DNA from 3 places in the Bacillus sp. OTU2372 genome. Region 3 is predicted to be linked to each of the others. Evidence: riboswitches for the same ligand, from Rfam matches in the RefSeq annotation. Region 3 holds a riboswitch; each other region holds the start of a gene.
The links. Region 3 has a riboswitch for thiamine pyrophosphate ahead of AAHB15_RS23310 (solute carrier family 23 protein). Riboswitches for the same ligand answer to the same signal wherever they lie in the genome.

Region 1 (5,985 bases), on a different contig from region 3:
CCACACTAGGGGAAAGGGAGGGTTCCAATTCTCGCAGACTATGAGAATCAAGCCATTCTATTTCTGTATCCCACTTTCGTTGGAAGGCTGCCTGTTGTTGAACGTCAGCTGCAATTTCTACTGTTTCGGCAATCTTAATCATCCCATTTTGGATAAACTCAATATCAATCCCGGTTAGGTCTAATAACTCATTTGAGAGGGCAGGAAACATGGCCTGACTTTTTAGTGCTAGCTGAAAAAAGGGACCATCCTCTTCAATCTCTGCTTGTGCGGCCAGCATTCCGGCAGCTGCACTGGAAGCTTCACAGGCCAAATGGTTCTTCTCAATGACAACCACTTTTTTTCCCATCTTTGATAGTTGGTAGGCAATCGAACTTCCGTTTATTCCGCCGCCAATAATCGCAACATCATATGAATTTTTCACTTTTTCCATCTCCATCTTTTAATGCGTTAACATACGATTTTACTGCTGATAAAGGATCATGAGAATCTAAGACTCCTGACATCACTGCAATGCCGCTTGCCCCAGCGTGGATAACTGGTTTCGTATTTTCGGGTGTAATCCCGCCAATCGCAATGACCGGAATATCCAACTTGGTAACCCTTGATAATTCCTCAATCCCTTTCGGTGTCTTACCTGGTTTAGATTGGGAAGGGTAGACGTGACCGAATAGCACGTAATCAGCACCATCCCGTAGGGCTTTTTCTCCATCTGATATGGAGTGAATGGAACTTCCTACCCTTAACTGCGGAAAAACTCTTTTTACTATCGCTGGCGCTAAACTATGAAAGGCTAATTGAACCCCTGCCACCCTTGTAGTAAAAGCAACATCCACCCGGTCATTAATGATCAGTTTTGATAAGGGGATATCTTTAGAAAGCAGATCAATCGCTTGAAAAAGTTCCCTTGCTGTTTTTTGCTTTTCTCGTAAGTGAATCGACGTTACATATGGGTGGATATCGATCAAAATCTCCTGTAACTGCTCGATGGGCATCTTACCGTTCGAAATAATATGTAACTCTTTCGCATTTGTTAAAATTCGCGTCACCCCTTAAGAAGCTACCGCTTATTGAAATAAGTGAAAAACAAAAAAACCACTTTCCTATGTAAGAAAGTGGTTTGATTATTTGAAATGAAATGCATGCGCACTCAAATAGCCCGTTTTCCACTTCCCTACGCTGGTATTACCCAGATCAGGTTCATAGAGTCCCGAAGTAGCACTTCAATCTCAGCCCTTTAAAAAGGCACCTCTAGCGGATTAATTTCATATTAATTTATAATAATTACCTTCATGTTTAATATTAACACCAGTGTTAGAAATGTCAAATAATTTTCTAAATTAAATCTTAATTAAATTCAATTTTTATGTTTTGCGACTTACCTAATTCTTTATGGTTTTGATCAAGCACATCACTCGTTTGAATTTCTAGCCATTGGACTTCAGGGGTTGATTTTTCAATAATAAACCCAAGTGCTCCTTGCTTTGAACCCTCAGGCTCTATTTCACCGCCTAAATACTCTATATAAAAGTCATCCTTGAAAGTTCTTGTCTCACTATTACTTGTAGTTAGATGAGCAACTGGTCCAAAATGTACTGTTTGATCTGATTTATTGACTAGCTCCACTTCCACCTTAATAAAATCAAATTCTTCATAGTCATCTGTGTAATAATGAAAGTAATCCATTAACGAATAGGTCGGCATATTGTGAATCAGTTTGACATTCTTGATTCTCATTTCAATCGGTCCAATAGCATAACTTTTATTTTGTGCGGCAATCTCTTTTAAGTTTATTGTCCCTTTACTATCTTTTATCGTTTGCCCTACTTGAAGGAGGTTGGTATCATCGGATACTTGTGGATTAGGGACATATATATCAGATAAAGTTTTAGCCCTACTATTTTCATTATTTGAATTATCTTTCTGGTTGTCAGATACATGTTCTTGTTTTTCAGTTGCTTTTGCAGTAGGTTCTATATTTTGAACGGCATTACAGCCAAACAAGAAAAGAGGTAAAACAAGTATGAATGGTGTCAATATTTTCATAGGATGGTCACCTTTCAGATAAGATAGTAGGTTTCAAAAAAGTTCCCGTTGAACACCAAAGCCCAACGGGAAAAATAGGTATTTTTTTATCAAGATTACTTGCCATTTTTTAAAATATCAAAGATATGTTTCGCTTGGTCCGTATTATCAATATTTCCAGCAAACAGGTTGCTGCCAGGGCCATATGCGTATACGTTGACGTCTTCACCCGTATGTCCGCCAGTTGTCCAGCCTGTCACGGAACGATTGTCAAAAATAGTCTCAATCGCATTATCAATAGTGGTAACGTTCTTAGATGCTGCAGCCTTTTTTACAGAATCAATTTCTTGAGATGTTAATTGTAAATTAACATAGTTTTTTAGTGTTTGTTCAACATCTGCCCCTTTGGAAATTTGTTCTGCCATAAAGTCAGGTGTACGTTCTGCTGCTGCAATCGGAGCTCCAAACCAGTTATAATCACCTCTAGCACCAATCGAGTATCCGCCGGTTGAATGGTCGGCTGTTGCGACAACTAGAGTATGCTTATCTTTTTTCGCAAATTCAATGGCCGCTTTAAAGGCCTTCTCAAAGTCTTCCATTTCACTCATCGCCGCCACAATGTCGTTATCATGTCCAGCCCAGTCAATTTGGCTTCCTTCTACCATTAAGAAGAACCCATTTTTATTTTGGCTTAATTTATTTAAGGCGGTTTCGGTCATGTCTTGTAATGAAGGCATGGAGGTTTCACGATCAAGCATTTTTGGCATTCCGCCTTGAGCAAATAATCCTAACATCCGAGAATTATTGCTTTTTAACATTTCTTCTTTATTAGTTACATAGGAGTAACCGTCTTTTTGGAATTCCTTTGTAAGGTCACGATCCTGACGAACAAAGTTGCTTAAGCCGCCTCCAAGCATGATATCAATTTTATGTCCGCCATTGATCATTTCATCATAATAATCATCCGCAATGGCATTCATGTTTTTACGGCTGACATCATGGGCACCGTAAGAAGCAGGTGTGGCATGGGTAATTTCGGAAGTCGCAACCAGACCAGTTGATTTTCCTTTTTCTTTTGCTGCTTCAAGGACAGTTTTTACAGATGAACCGTCATTATCTACACCAATGGCCGCATTATAGGTTTTAATACCTGCTGACATTGCAGTTGCTGCGGCAGCCGAATCTGTCACGTTTTGATGAGGGTCCTCCGGATAGGTCTTTTGTTGTCCAACTAGATATTTATCAAATTCTGTTTGCTCGACCTCTTTAGTCGAGGGATTTTCCTTTAAATATCGATAAGCAGAAGTATAAGACACTCCCATTCCATCACCGATTAAGAAAATCACATTCTTAATCTCTGCATTGTTCTGTTTAACTTCCTTTGCTTCGACGTCATTATGTAGGGCCCCAAGCAAAGTCCCAAATGCTACTGTGGATAGTACTGCAACAGGTAAAATCTTCTTCTTTAAGACTTTTTTAAACAAAATAATAACCTCCTCCGATTTTTAATTAAAATTAATGAATTTTTCATCAAATTTTAATTTTGGTTACTAGTAAACTATAAAGTGAAATTATTAATCTATTATGAATATAATGTAAAGATTGGTTTTAGTTTTATATGATGATGGTCTTAGTGAAAATGAAGTGGTTTTTGTTCGTTCGGGTCTTTAAAAATAAAAAAGCATGGAAATTTTCCATGCCCTTTTGGTTATTGATAATGAACTTTCTTTTTTAGTTTAGATCGTTAATTTGTATTAAAAGAAAGTTTGGAGTATTCAACTAGAAGGATTTGATATCGGTTTTTCGTATCTTGGATTTCGCAATAATCTGAGGAGTAACGGTAAAGTAGTACATAATTTTTCCCGTTATATTGAACTAATTGGTCTTGCATGATACCACTCCTTTAAATGAACTTTATCTTTATGTAAAATGATAACCAATAGGGCTCTAACTTTGCCAAATACCCATGATAGACACTCTTGCTAGCCCCATTAATAATATATTAATTAAGAATTGTTAAGTAAATGCTAATTTAATGAAAAAGTTCTGTAAATTTTCATATAATCACTGCTAGAGGAGTAGATGTCTAATGAGGAGAAACATATTTTTAGAAGCAGTTAAAAAAATATTTTATTTTTATAAAAAAATAACAAGGATATTTATCATAGCTGACAAATTCTATATATAAGAAAAGTAGGGGAAGGAAGTGGAGTGAATGAAACGCCAGAGAACTTTCTTTATTATGCATAACCTTATTTTTGAAGTCCAGAATCCAGAAATAACAGTTAAGAAAATAAAAGTAGCAATGGTTAAAATAGAAAATGAGGAATATAAAGTCTTGAGAAAACAATTTGATGAAGAGGTTTTTAATATAGAAAGAAAATCTGGTGGATGGTTTATTACAGAGAAAGATAAACCAATCTAAAGTAAATAGCTATCTTATAATAAAACAAATTATGTCAATGGAGTGAATACACATAGCAGATTTTTTTAAGGATATCGAACCATTACCTCAGGAGTTTTATGAACAGCCCACACTTGAACTTGCAAAAGCTTTACTCGGTTGTCTCCTTGTAAAAGAAACAAAGGAGGGAGTTACGGCAGGTTATATTGTAGAAACAGAGGCATACATTGGCCCAGGGGACAGGGCGGCTCATAGCTATCAAAACAGGCGTACGAAAAGAACAGAGGTTATGTTCCATCGTTCCGGTCTTGCCTATACTTTTGTAATGCATACTCACTGCCTTTTCAATGTAGTTAGCGGCGGTGAAGAAAAACCAGAAGCCGTTTTGGTCCGTGCTCTTGAACCTGTGTTCGGTATTGAGTTAATGAAATTTAGAAGAGGCATGGAAGAACTAACAAAATTAACGAACGGCCCAGGCAAACTAACAAAATCAATGGGCATTTCAATGGAAGACTATAGCCGCGCCCTGACCTGTCCACCTTTATATATTGCCAAAGGTATCTGCCCGGAAAGCATATCAGCCGGAAAAAGGATTGGAATTAACAACTCCGGTGAAGCCCGAGACTATCTTTGGCGTTTCTGGGTTACTAATAATCAATATGTTTCAAAACAGCAAAAAACCTGATCCTATTGTTTCAACATAGGATCAGGTTTTTTGTTCTAAAATGTATCCGTTTACATAAATTTCGAAGAAAGGAAGCAGTTTTTAAATCGATGACAAAAAATATTACCGCTTTCCTAATTAATCTGTCAGGTTATCTTACCATATAATGGAATGTTATAAGAATAAGAAAGATAATCAATCTAGGGTTTTATAAAGACATATAAAAAACATATAAAAGACATTGGTTTGCTAGAGCTTAGCGATTAAGAAGAGGTCGGCTGCTTAAGAAATAATAAAGGTACATTGTCTACACCAAATAGAAATGAAAGGGGAAGATAATAGATTATGGAACAACAAAAAATTATTATCAGCGGAGAACGATTACAGGCCGCGCTTGAACAATTTGCAAATTTCGGACGCACAGAAAACAATGGTGTAACACGTTTGGCTCTATCTGCAGAAGATCGTTTAGCAAGGGATTATTTTTGCTCTTGCTGTAAAGCATTGGGGATGTCGGTCGAAATTGATGATATGGGAAATATTTATGCGAAATTACCTGGGGTGGAAGAAAAGCCGCCGCTCGTGATTGGTTCCCATTTAGATTCCGTTAAAAAAGGTGGACGGTTTGATGGAGTGTTAGGCGTAGTAGCTGGTTTAGAAGTTGCCCGTGCTTTAGTTGAAAATAACATTAAGCCTCGTATTCCTCTCGTAATCGCCAATATCACAAATGAAGAAGGAGCAAGATTTGAACCATCCATGATGGCCTCAGGAGTATTGTCAGGTAAATTCGATAAAGCTGCAATGGTAAAGAAAAAAGACGTAGCTGGTATTTCTTTTGAAGAAGCGTTACATTCAATCGGCTACGCTGGCAAAGAGGAATCCCGATTAAAAG
Region 2 (5,985 bases), on a different contig from region 3:
GGTGATTCAGAACATCAATGGCATTAAAAATGATATTAATAAAGACCTGCCTGATTTCATCTGCATAGCCATTCAATGTATAGTCGCCGTCTAAATGATTTTGAATTTTAACTTTACCGTCCAAAATACTAGGGTAGAGGAAGTTTAAAACCTCATCAATTAAGTGGTTTAATTTGAAAAATACCTTTTCCTTACCAATAAGCTCTTTTTTCGAAAGTAACAAAAACTGGGAGATACGAAAATTAAGCTGGTCCAATTCACTTGAAATGATATCTAAATATCTCATATTTGGATAATCGGCTTTCAGTAATTGAATAAATCCCTGAACAGATGTAAGTGGGTTTCTAAATTCATGAATAAAGCTTGAAGTCATTTGGCCGAGAAGTGTTAAGCGATCCTGGTGGGTTGAATCAATAAACATCGTCTTTTCTTCAATAATTTTATTCTTCGCTTCAGAGTAATGGGATACGGCAAAATATAAGAATTTATCAAAACAAAAGTTAATATCATTAATAGATTTTTGTAATTCGGACCATGTCAGTCCAGTCTTACTTAAATAGCTATATAAAATTGTCCTCCCGATATTGACATTGTATACAAAATCACCAATGTTAATGTCGGCCATAACCCGTTCCTTTGATATGGCAATGGCGATTTTTTCGATAATCGTTAATAATTCTTCCTTAGATATGGTATGCATCGTTAGAATAACATCTAATAGGGCTTCCCCATTTTCACGTATTTTACCTTTAAAGGGATCACCATGATATATCATGATTGCATTTTCCCATTCTTGTACTAATTGCTTTTTGTTATGAGCAAAAAAGGCGATTAAATCCGTTTGTTCTCCCGTAAACATGTTGTTTCCCCCTATTGGTTTTAACCAAACTGATTACCATGATAATTCGCTGAAGAATGAAAAAATCCTTTATGAAATTTAAGGAAAAAATTTTTATCCAGTGAAATGTTATTAATTATCCATAATTTATAATGTCGTATATAACATTCTCTATAACAAATATCTTGTTTAATTAGTGGTAGAGTAGTATATTTTCTATGGATACAATTGAATACTTCCACAGGGGGAGCTGCTTTCTGGGCGGCTGAGAGTGAACGTTAGCGTTCTGACCCTATGAACCTGTTAGTTAACACTAGCGTAGGGATGTGGTTTGCTTAAATACAAAGCAATTCAGACATTCCAAGTTCTGAATTGCTTTTTTTCTTCCACATTGTTATGGCAACATATAGTCTTTCGGAAGAGATCAAGCGGGTCTATTTATATAGAGGGGGAAATGTTTAGTGAATCAAACAAGAAGTAATACTTTATTTATTGCAGAAGTTGCTGTATTTACTGCACTTGCTTATTTATTAGATTTTGTCGCGGGAATTGTATCTTTAAGAATTTGGCCGCAGGGTGGTTCCATCTCCATTGCGATGGTGCCGATATTCCTGATTGCCTATCGCTGGGGGATAAAGGGTGGACTTTTAACAGGCTTTTTATTAGGTTTCCTTCAGTTTATTCTAGGGTTTTCCCAAGTTTATACGATTGTACAAGGGATTATTGATTACTTTATTGCTTTTACAGTTGTTGGTTCCGCAGGAGTTTTTGCACCTGCCATTAAAAAATCAATCAATGAACAGAACAATGGTAAATGGATGGCTTATGTAATTAGTGGGGCATTTTTGGGAAGTGCACTTAGATATTTTTGTCATGTGATTTCTGGGATTGCCTTTTTCGGCGAGTATGCTCCAAAAGGCCAGCCGGTAGCTATCTACTCTCTACTATATAATGGAACCTATATGCTGCCTAATTTCATTATTAGTGCAACCATTACTATTGTACTAATTAGTGCCCTTCCAAAGAAAATGATTTTGCAAAAAAGTCTATAATAAAGGAAAAAAGGAAAGGATTAGTTCTTTTCCTTTTTTTTATATAGATATCGATGACCTTCTGAATATATTTTCGAACTTTTGTCAAATTTATCATGCTTATTAACTCAAAAAAGTGTTAAAATACAATTAGAAAGATAATCATTCTCAATTAACGTAGATAGGGTGATATACATGTTTGGTTCTTTAAAAACAGGAGATAAAGGAAAAATAATTGACCTATCTCATGTTGGTCACCTCGTTCAAAGGCGCTTACTTGATTTAGGAATTACTGAAGGATCTGAAGTCTGTGTAAAATGTGTGATGCCATTTGGCGGCCCAATTATGATCGAATCCTGCGGCCAATGTGTAGGGATTCGCCGAAAAGAAGCCGTTCAGATTGAAGTGGAGAGAATATAATGGAAATCGCTCTAATTGGAAACCCGAATACTGGAAAAACTTCATTGTTTAATAATTTAACAGGTTCCTATGAGTATGTTGGCAACTGGAGCGGTGTAACGGTTGAAAAAAAAGTCGGAGTTTTCAAGAATAATATTGGACAATTAATAGATTTACCGGGAGTATATACTCTTAATCCTTTATCAAAGGATGAGGGGGTTGTAACTTCGTTTTTTTTAACTGAATCAGTTGACCGGTTATTAAATATTTTAGACGCATCACAATTAGAACGTAATTTACATTTAACACTGCAATTACTTGAGTTTGAGAAGCCTGCACTTATAGGTTTAAATATGATTGATGTTGCCAATAAACGCGGCATTCATGTTGATGCTCCGAAGCTGGCCAAAGTTCTAGGCGTTCCGGTTGTGCCTGTCGTGGCTCGGAGTGGAAAAGGGTGTGACAAGCTTGTAGATGTAATCTCTACAAAATCCATCCAGCCTGCCAATAAGCACATAGTCTATTATGGCAAAGAGGTAGAAGAGGCGATTACGGCAATTACCGGTGAAATTAGTGGGAAGACCGGCCACTCTATTCGTTTTCTTGCTATTCAATATTTTGAGGGAAATCAATATGTTCAAAACTATGTAAACAGTATCGCCAATCCTCAAAGAATAAATGATATTGTGAGAAATTTGGAAAACAAGATTCAAGCACGATTGGATGGAAAGTCACTCTCTAATTTTATTTATTTAAAACGAAAAAAAGTCATTGAAAAAATCGTTGCCGAAGTAGCTAGCAAAAGTGACTCAGGTTTACCACTATCTGAAAAAATTGATAGCATTGTAACGAATCGCTTTCTTGGGATGCCAATCTTTTTGCTGCTCATGTATTTCATGTTTATGCTGACATTTGATTGGCTGGGCACGCCTTTATCAAATGTGCTCGATGCCTTTTTAACGGGACCTGTCACGTCCGGGTTTGAGGCGGTCTTAAGTTCTATTCATGCCTCAAATTTTATTCATGACTTAATTATTGAAGGGTTAGTAGCTGGAGTTGGCGGCGTACTTGTGTTTGTACCGCAAATCTTTATCCTGTTCTTCTTTATTTCCTTATTAGAAGACTCTGGTTACATGGCGCGCGTAGCCCTTGTAATGGACCGTATAATGGAATCAGTAGGATTAAATGGCAAAGCTTTTATCCCAATGATGATTGGCTTTGGCTGTAATGTTCCTGGGATTATGGCGGCTAGAACGATTGAAACTCCTCGCGAGAGACTATTAACTATACTATTAACACCATTAATGTCATGCTCAGCCCGGTTACCGGTATACGCCTTATTTGTAGGATCCTTTTTTGCAGGCCATAAGGCATTTGTTGTTCTTAGCCTATACTTGTTGGGAATTGTAGTAGCATTGACGTTAGCCAAAGTATTTTCTAAAACTCTGCTAAAATCTGAAACATCTTTATTTGTTATTGAACTTCCTCCATACCGACTTCCACAGTTTCAATCATTATGGAGAAGTACTTGGGATAAAGGGAAAGGATTTGTTAGAAAGGCGGGAACATTTATTTTTGCCGGTTCCGTCTTTATCTGGCTATTATCTTATGCAGGTCCTAATGGCCTGAAAGTTGATATGGACCATAGCTATTTAGCTGCTGTTGGTAATATAATTGCCCCTATTTTTAATCCGATTGGCTTTGGAACCTGGCAGGCATCTGCTTCCTTAATAACAGGTTTCCTGGCTAAAGAAGCGATCATTTCAACCATGAATATTATTTACTTCGTTCCAAATGATGCAAGCCTGCAAGGGTTGTTGGCTAATTACTATACTCCGCTGGCAGCCTATAGCTATATGGTCTTTATCCTATTGTATATTCCTTGTTTGGCAACGACAGCAACCATTTATAAGGAAACCGGTTCTAAGAAATGGACTGCTTTTTCGATGATTTATGCGTTCGTTATTGCTTATGTATTGTCCTTGGTCATTTACCAAGGAGGAAAATTATTTGGATTGATGTAAAATCTTGAAGGGGTGGACCCAATGATTGCGAGTATAATAATCGGTTTGGCTATTTTTGGATATGCTGCCTGGGCATTAGTGAAATTCATTAGTAAATCCAAAAAGGGAAAATGCGCCGCCTGTGATTTGAAAAATTCATGTTCCAGTCAGTGCGGTATCCCACCACGAAATGCGTAAACGCCCTGGTCAGCGGCGTATGGCCTGGAGTTAGACAAATATAAAAGATAAAGTACTTAAACTGCTAAGTGAAATATAGCAGTTTTTTTTCTTGAAATTTGAATAGTCCTATAAACTTGTGTAAAATTACACTAGAAGAAATTGAAGGAAGGGCTTACTGTGACCAGGGATGAAATTATTATACAGGTTTCTGAGAAGCTTCGGCTGATTAGGACAGAAGCGGGTTATACCCAGGATAAAATGGCTGATATTATCGGTATTTCGAAGAAAACCCTTGTACAAATTGAAAAAGGGAGGGTTCTGGCTGGCTGGTCGACAGTTGTTTCCATTTGTGCCCTTTTTCGAGAAACGGAAACCGTCCAATTTTTATTTGGAAATGAACCCCTAGAGGTATTAGAAACAGTTGCCCTAAACGGAATCGACCTTCGTAAAGCAAAAACCCTTGGCGGACGAGTTTGGTGGAGGGGGATTTCGCAAAAAAACGGCTTTATCCTTCAGCAAAATATATTAAGTAAGCATTTTCGGATTCTAGACGATCAAAACTATCGTATCTTTTCAAGCTTTGATGAAAAGCTTTCTAGACAACGCTTTAAAGAACTGGCAAAAAGTGAATAATAATGCGAAAAAAAGATGAGGCCTCGGCCCATCTTTTTTTCATAGTGATGTTTTTTTTCAAATTTTTACAAAGACTAATAAATAATCGAAGAGTATTCCTGTTAAAAGATTACAGCTAAAGGATGTCCTCATAGTGATTTTTACAGAAAAAGTAATTGTTCTTTTTAAGCGGTTGAGGAAGTGGCATTTGTTTCAAGTGATTTTGTTGTTGATATTGATTCTAGTGTTAGTCTTTTTCGGTCTTCTTTCTTATTTCTCAAAGGATGCAGATATTTCAGGATTAAAGAATGAGCTGCCACAGCCGACTGTTTTTTATGATGTAAGTGGAAAAATCGCCAGTAAGGTATCTGCTAATAAGAATGAAGGGGTTCCAATTAAGGAAGTCCCGAATTCCTTGAAGAATGCCATTATTGCGATTGAAGACCATCGATTTTACCAGCATAATGGAGTTGATTTAATCGGAACTTCACGTGCACTGTTTCGTGACATGAAGGCAGGAGGGATGGTTGAAGGAGGCAGTACGATTACGCAGCAATTAACCAAAAATACGATTCTTACATCAGAAAAGACCCTTAAAAGAAAGTTACAAGAGGTATTTTTAGCCATTGCTGTTGAACGTGAGTATTCTAAACAGGAAATCCTTCAAATGTACGTGAATCAAATTTACTTTGGTAATGGTGCCTATGGTGTTAAACAAGCGGCTAGCAAATACTTTGCGAAAGATGTGCAGGAATTATCAGTAAATGAATCTGCCCTACTTGCCGGTTTAATTAAGGCGCCATCAGCTCTAAATCCCTATAAGCATTTGGAAAAGGCAACAGCAAGACGCAATCTAGTCTTATCTGAAATGGAGAAGCAAGGTTTTATCGATACTGAGCAATATCAACAGGCAAAGGCGGAC
Region 3 (5,985 bases):
CTGCTTTATGGCCTCAATCAGCTGAATCACGTTCTTGCTGTCATTGCGGAAATCTGGTTAATTTCTACCACCATTGCGACAAAAGGATTGGCTGATGCAGGGTTGGAAGTATTCCGTCACTTGAAAAATCAGGATATAAGGGCTGCACGAAAAAGTCTGGGAATGATTGTCGGAAGAGATACAGAAAACCTTGAGGAAAGTGAAATTTCGCGGGGGGCTGTGGAAACCGTGGCGGAAAATATTGTCGACGCCATCATTTCACCGTTATGCTTTGCCCTGATCGGGGGTGCCCCGCTTGCCATGTTGTACCGGGCGGTAAATACGTTAGATTCGATGGTTGGATATAAGAATGAAAAATATCAAAACTTAGGCTGGGCCTCGGCCAGGCTGGATGATCTATTAAACTATCTGCCTGCCCGGTTAACGGTTGGAATGATGCTTCTCGCTTCTTGGATAAAGCGATTGGATATAGAGGGGGCATGGAAAATGATGAAACGGGATGCCAGGCTTCACCCGAGTCCAAATAGCGGTTATCCTGAAGCAACCATTGCAGGGGCGCTTCAAATTCAACTGGGGGGAACGAATTATTATTTCGGTGTACCTTCTGAGCGCGCAAAGATGGGTGAACCGCTGCGGTACATTGAAGCAAATGATATATTCCGAACCGTAACGATCATGAAAACCACCTCAACTATCTGTGTGATTTTATTTATAGTCATTTCGATTGTAGTGGAAATTGTCTTAAAGTAGCTGGAAATAGAACATGCATATTTATCTTTTTATATAGGTGTTGATATGGGGGGATATGGAAAATAATTCAATTTGGTTGAAAAATGGGCCAATCGTCGCCCAAAATGTGAGCCAATCCGAATTTTTAACCCTTGGGAGTTTAATTATATGAAACTAGGAAAAGGTAGCTGCAATGGCACATTTGGAGAATTGGTCCAAGGAATCATCGCAGAGCGCCCGTTTTTAATTACCCTGCCCATCCCGAGTTTACAAAGTGAGGCTACGTTTGTCCCAGAAACGGCCGTTTCTGGAATTAGAGTCGTAGATTCCAAGATGAAAGCGAAGAAAGCGGGCGAATCGTTACTGCAACTTTTTGGGATAAGAGAAGGAGGGTATCTCGAAATACAATCCAATATCCCAGCGGGCAAGGGGATGGCAAGCAGTTCAGCGGATATTGTTGCTGCATTAAGAGCAATAGCTGACAGCTATAGTCTTCCGCTTACAAATGAAATGATCTCGATGATAGCCGCAAAAGTCGAGCCGACCGATGGGGTGATGTATGAGGAGGCAGTGGCCTATGACTATATTAATGGTCAGCTGATTGAAAGCTTTGGGGCCTTACCCTCATTTATCCTCGTTGGAATCGATCTTGGTGGGGCAGTTAATACCATTGAATTTAATCAAGTTCCTAAAGCATATAGCCGGGAAGATCAAGAACAATTTATCCTAGCCTATAACCTGGTTAAAAAAGGGTTTAACGAAAAAAATTTATCCTATATTGGTCAGGCAGCAACGATCAGTGCACGGGTGAATCAAAAAATATTGCCAAAACATATTTTTCCACAATTAGATAAGCTGGCGCATCGTTTTCAGGGTGGAATGGTTGTCGCCCACAGTGGAACCGTCGCGGGAATTTTACTAGATGGAAATCTCCCAAACGGTGATGAGGTGGTTTCACACTTATTTAGGGAAATGTCACTCGCTATCAAGGGTGTTCCTATAAATTTATTTCATTATGAAAGCAAGGAAAAGATCATAATTTGAAAGACTCGCAAAGGTTGATTTTAAGGGGGGATTAACATGTTTAGTCAAGAAGAACGAGAAGTGATTTACGATGTCATTTATAAAAGGAGAGATGTCCGCACTTTTCTACCTGACCCGGTAAGTCCTGAGGTGATTCAACGTGTTCTTCAAGCGGCCCATCATGCGCCATCCGTAGGATTTATGCAGCCGTGGAATTTTATTCTTATCACTTCTGCTGACATAAAGGAGCGGCTCGCCTGGGCGGCAGAAAAGGAACGCAGGGCATTAGCGATTCACTATGAGGATGAACGAAAAACGAAATTTTTAGAATTAAAAGTCGAGGGTATTAAACAGGCACCGTTAACCATTTGTGTGACCTGTGACTCGACCCGTGGGGGATCTCATGTATTAGGAAGAAATTCGATCCCGGAAACCGATATTTTGTCTGTCGCCTGTGCGATCCAAAACATGTGGCTTGCGACCTGTGCTGAAGGATTAGCGATGGGATGGGTTAGTTTTTATAAGAAAAATGATGTTAGAGATATCCTGCAGATTCCGCCCCATATTGATCCAGTTGCCATAATTTCGATCGGGTACACCAATGAATATCCATCCGCTCCCATCCTAGAGCAAGCAAATTGGGAAAAAAGGAGATCGCTTCAAAATTTAATATTTTATGAAGAATGGGGAAATCAGGAATAGCTTGGATGGAAAAATGTTAGAAGTTTTTTTTGAATAGTGGGGGTGTAGGAATGGAAACAATTTCGTTAATTTTTCTTGTATTTATACTAGGGCTTCGTCATGGATTGGATGCCGATCATTTGGCCTGTATCGATGGTTTAACACGCTATAACGGACGGATGAATAGTCCGATTGCCCGCTGGGTGGGCTTGCTTTTCTCATTTGGACACGGTTTGGTTGTCACCTGTATCGCGACTATTTTAGGGATTTTTATGAAGAGCTTTACCATACCAGATCTAGTGAATGCACTGGTTACTTGGATCTCTATTGTTTCCCTTTTCGCAATTGGTACATTGAATATCTTTAATCTTTTGCGGACCAAATCCTCAGCTGGTGAAGATTTCCAGGTCAAGGGAATCAAGGGGAAGTTCCTGCCAAAGATGTTGAAAGAAACAACGAATCCCTTTTTTGTGATTCTAATTGGCGGCTTATTTGCACTGGCAGCGGAAACGGTTAGCCAAACATCGATGTGGGCGATTGCGGCAGGGAATACGGCTAGTTTATTGCCGGTTCTATTAGGAATCATTTTTATGGCAGGGATGATGATTACAGACACCTTTGATTCCATCGTAGCCTTTCGGTTGATTAAAGACAGCAATCGGTTAGGACAATCCGCTTCTCGTTTCATGGGCTGGGTTATTGTAGCATTAGCCTATGGGGTATCCTTTTATGAAGCGTTTACGTTCTTCCTCCCAGGGGCTGAACTGGATTTTGAGATTTTAGGGGTTATGCTGTTTGTGTTATTTGGTCTAAGTTATGTCATTGTAAGCTATCGGATCAAAAAGCAGTTGGATATAACAGTGAAAAATTAAACGTCCACTAATAACGTATCGACATGGAAAGGTATTGGAAGTACGAACGCAAGATCATTAAACATTACTATATCTTTATAGCAACATACTAAACAAAGTGGAAAATTGAACCTTTACTTCCATCTATTTAAGAGTTATTATTAACTGAATCTAATAAATATACAATACTACTAGGGGTGCCCCTTGACGGGCTGAGAGAAAAACAAATGTTTTTTAACCCTTTGGACCTGATCTGGATCATACCAGCGTAGGAAAGTAGCTTAAGTGGAAGACTATTTATTTCATAAGCTGCGGAGCCAGGTCCATTATTGGACCTGGCTTTTTCTTATAAAAAAAACAGCAGGAAGCCTTTTTGAAAAATAACAAAGAATCACCTAAAACCGGAAAAACAAAGATGAGTCGCTGCAAATCCCAATCTATTAAATAGGGATGGAATGTCGATTAGTCCTTTATAAATAGATAAACAGAGAAGGAGATTACATCATGGAAAAGATACAAGAAGTGAATAGTATGAGTAACAAAGAAATGAATATTGGTTTGGAGGAGAAACTCCCTGCATGGAAAACCTTTTTATATGCTTTACAGCATATTTGTGTGTCAAACGTATGGCTTGATCCTATTTTTGTCGCGTCCATGATTGGTTTACCTCTATCACAGTCGGCTAATATCGTTAATGCTATATTTATTACAGCTGGAATCGTTACCTTGACACAAGCTACTAAATTAGTAAAATTGCCAATTATTCAAGGCCCATCGGCTGCTTTTGATTCCATTATGATTGCTTCAGGAAAGGCGAACGGCTTAGCTGCAGCGAGTGGCGGTATTTTTCTTAGTTCAATTATCGTTTTTCTATTGTCAATTACCGGGGTAATTGGCCGTTTGAGAGTCATATTTACACCTGTTATTTCTGGCACAGTCATCTTTCTGGTTGGAGTATCATTATCTGGCTTTACCTTGTACGAATTTTTAGGGGGTTCACCTGGTGATGAGTCGTTTGCCAGCCCATCCATATTATTACTATCGATTCCCACTTCAATCATTGTTATCTTATTATCTCTTTTTGGGAAAGGCATTTGGAAATCATATTCCTTCTTAATTGCTCTCGTTATTGGGGATGTCCTTGCTGCCATTCTAGGGAAGACCAATTTTTCTTTGATAGATAGTAAACCGTGGTTCGGGATTCCACAGCTGCTTCCCTATGGAAATTTAACTTTTCATTGGGACACGTTTCTTACATTTTTTGTGGCCTATTTGGTAGCGATTATCGAAGCAATGGGTGTCTATCAAGCAGCAGGAGCGATGCTAAATACCGAAATAGATTCCAAACGAATTCGCAACGGATTTGCAGGTGAATCCGCCGGTTCATTCCTCTCCTCGCTTATTGGCGGTTTCCCTACCACAGCTTATGCACAAAATGTGGGGCTTCTTAGGTTGACGGGTGTCGGATCAAGATTTCCGGTGATGGTGGCAGGTGCCATTTTCTTGTTGTTCGGTTTTTTTCCAAAGATCGGGGCCTTGCTTGCCTTAACACCTGATGCGGTTGTTGGAGGTATCTTTTTACCTGCTGCAGCGACGCTTGTATCTACAGGTATTTCTATTTTAGCAAGAGCGGAGCATTCAGAAAAAAACTATTTGATTATGGGGCTTTCTATTCTGCTTGCGATTTCACTGCCTAACTATGCCACTAATCTGAAAGGAATCTTAGGTACATTCCTTTCTAACACCATATTAATCGGGGCATTTTCATCGGTGCTGCTTCAATTGTTGCTTGTAAACATACCCAATAGACTGAAAAGAGGGACTCTAAAATGAGAGATGATTCCAAAATGCTAACGGAACAAATTCTTGAATTTATAAACCGTTGTGAAGAGGGGAAATTTACCCATCACGAAGAACAGGAACATTCCTATAATGAGCTGGCGCTAAAATTGTTTCGTTACCAGTTCCAGCATAATCTGGCCTATAAGAAATTTTGCCAGACAAAAAAAAGGACGCCGCTTACAGTCAAACGATGGGAGGATATCCCTCCCATGCCCATTCAAGGATATAAAGAATTGACTTTATCTTGTGAGCCAATAGAAGAAGTGAAACACGTTTTTATGACCTCGGGTACCACAAATCCGGAGGCAAAAGGGAAAAATTATCACCCGGATCTTGCGGTATGGGATGCATCAATGAAGGGACCTTTTAAGCATTTTGTGCTGCCTGATCGTGAGAAAATCACCATTTTTGTTCTCTCACCTGCAGAAGATCTGAACAAAAATTCATCTTTATCTAGATATTTAACCAATGCGGTTTCCTTTTTCGGCACTGAAAATAGCAAATTCTTCTTTACTGATAATGGACTGAATGTAGACGAGCTGATCAGGGATTTAAGTTGGTGTGAGTCACAAAAGGAGCCTGTGCTGCTAATAGGCGCCACTTTTGCATTTGTCCATATCATTGATGATCTAAAAGAAAAACAACTTCAGTTCAAACTGGCTAAAGATAGCCGCATTTTTGATACAGGGGGCTTTAAGGGACAATCCCGTGAAGTGGAAATGGAGAATTTATATTCGGAGTTTCGTGAGTTTTTTGGGATTGGTCGCAATCAATGTATAAACATGTACGGAATGACTGAGCTAAGTTCTCAAATCTATGATCAAACCATACGAAGCACCTATCTAAATCATTCTGAAAT

Region 1: it holds a riboswitch for thiamine pyrophosphate, as region 3 does, so the genes downstream of both, AAHB15_RS04120 (thiamine phosphate synthase) here and AAHB15_RS23310 (solute carrier family 23 protein) in region 3, are expected to answer to the same signal.
Region 2: it holds a riboswitch for thiamine pyrophosphate, as region 3 does, so the genes downstream of both, thiT (energy-coupled thiamine transporter ThiT) here and AAHB15_RS23310 (solute carrier family 23 protein) in region 3, are expected to answer to the same signal.

What each region holds. Positions count from the first base shown of each region.
Region 1 is NZ_JASATK010000001.1:864,278-870,262, forward strand. It holds gene thiO (glycine oxidase ThiO) at 1-424, opposite strand, end outside; gene AAHB15_RS04120 (thiamine phosphate synthase) at 408-1,049, opposite strand; TPP riboswitch at 1,155-1,263, opposite strand; gene AAHB15_RS04125 (hypothetical protein) at 1,348-2,046, opposite strand; gene AAHB15_RS04130 (alkaline phosphatase) at 2,142-3,509, opposite strand; gene AAHB15_RS04135 (hypothetical protein) at 3,770-3,916, opposite strand; gene AAHB15_RS04140 (hypothetical protein) at 4,241-4,450, shown strand; gene AAHB15_RS04145 (DNA-3-methyladenine glycosylase) at 4,524-5,114, shown strand; gene AAHB15_RS04150 (Zn-dependent hydrolase) at 5,439-5,985, shown strand, end outside.
Region 2 is NZ_JASATK010000001.1:74,639-80,623, forward strand. It holds gene AAHB15_RS00405 (histidine kinase N-terminal domain-containing protein) at 1-859, opposite strand, end outside; TPP riboswitch at 1,072-1,180, shown strand; gene thiT (energy-coupled thiamine transporter ThiT) at 1,300-1,890, shown strand; gene AAHB15_RS00415 (FeoA family protein) at 2,065-2,289, shown strand; gene feoB (ferrous iron transport protein B) at 2,289-4,292, shown strand; gene AAHB15_RS00425 (FeoB-associated Cys-rich membrane protein) at 4,314-4,469, shown strand; gene AAHB15_RS00430 (helix-turn-helix transcriptional regulator) at 4,629-5,084, shown strand; gene AAHB15_RS00435 (transglycosylase domain-containing protein) at 5,218-5,985, shown strand, end outside.
Region 3 is NZ_JASATK010000020.1:55,664-61,648, forward strand. It holds gene cbiB (adenosylcobinamide-phosphate synthase CbiB) at 1-750, shown strand, start outside; gene AAHB15_RS23295 (GHMP family kinase ATP-binding protein) at 898-1,773, shown strand; gene bluB (5,6-dimethylbenzimidazole synthase) at 1,810-2,454, shown strand; gene AAHB15_RS23305 (HoxN/HupN/NixA family nickel/cobalt transporter) at 2,505-3,305, shown strand; TPP riboswitch at 3,468-3,576, shown strand; gene AAHB15_RS23310 (solute carrier family 23 protein) at 3,789-5,117, shown strand; gene AAHB15_RS23315 (LuxE/PaaK family acyltransferase) at 5,114-5,985, shown strand, end outside.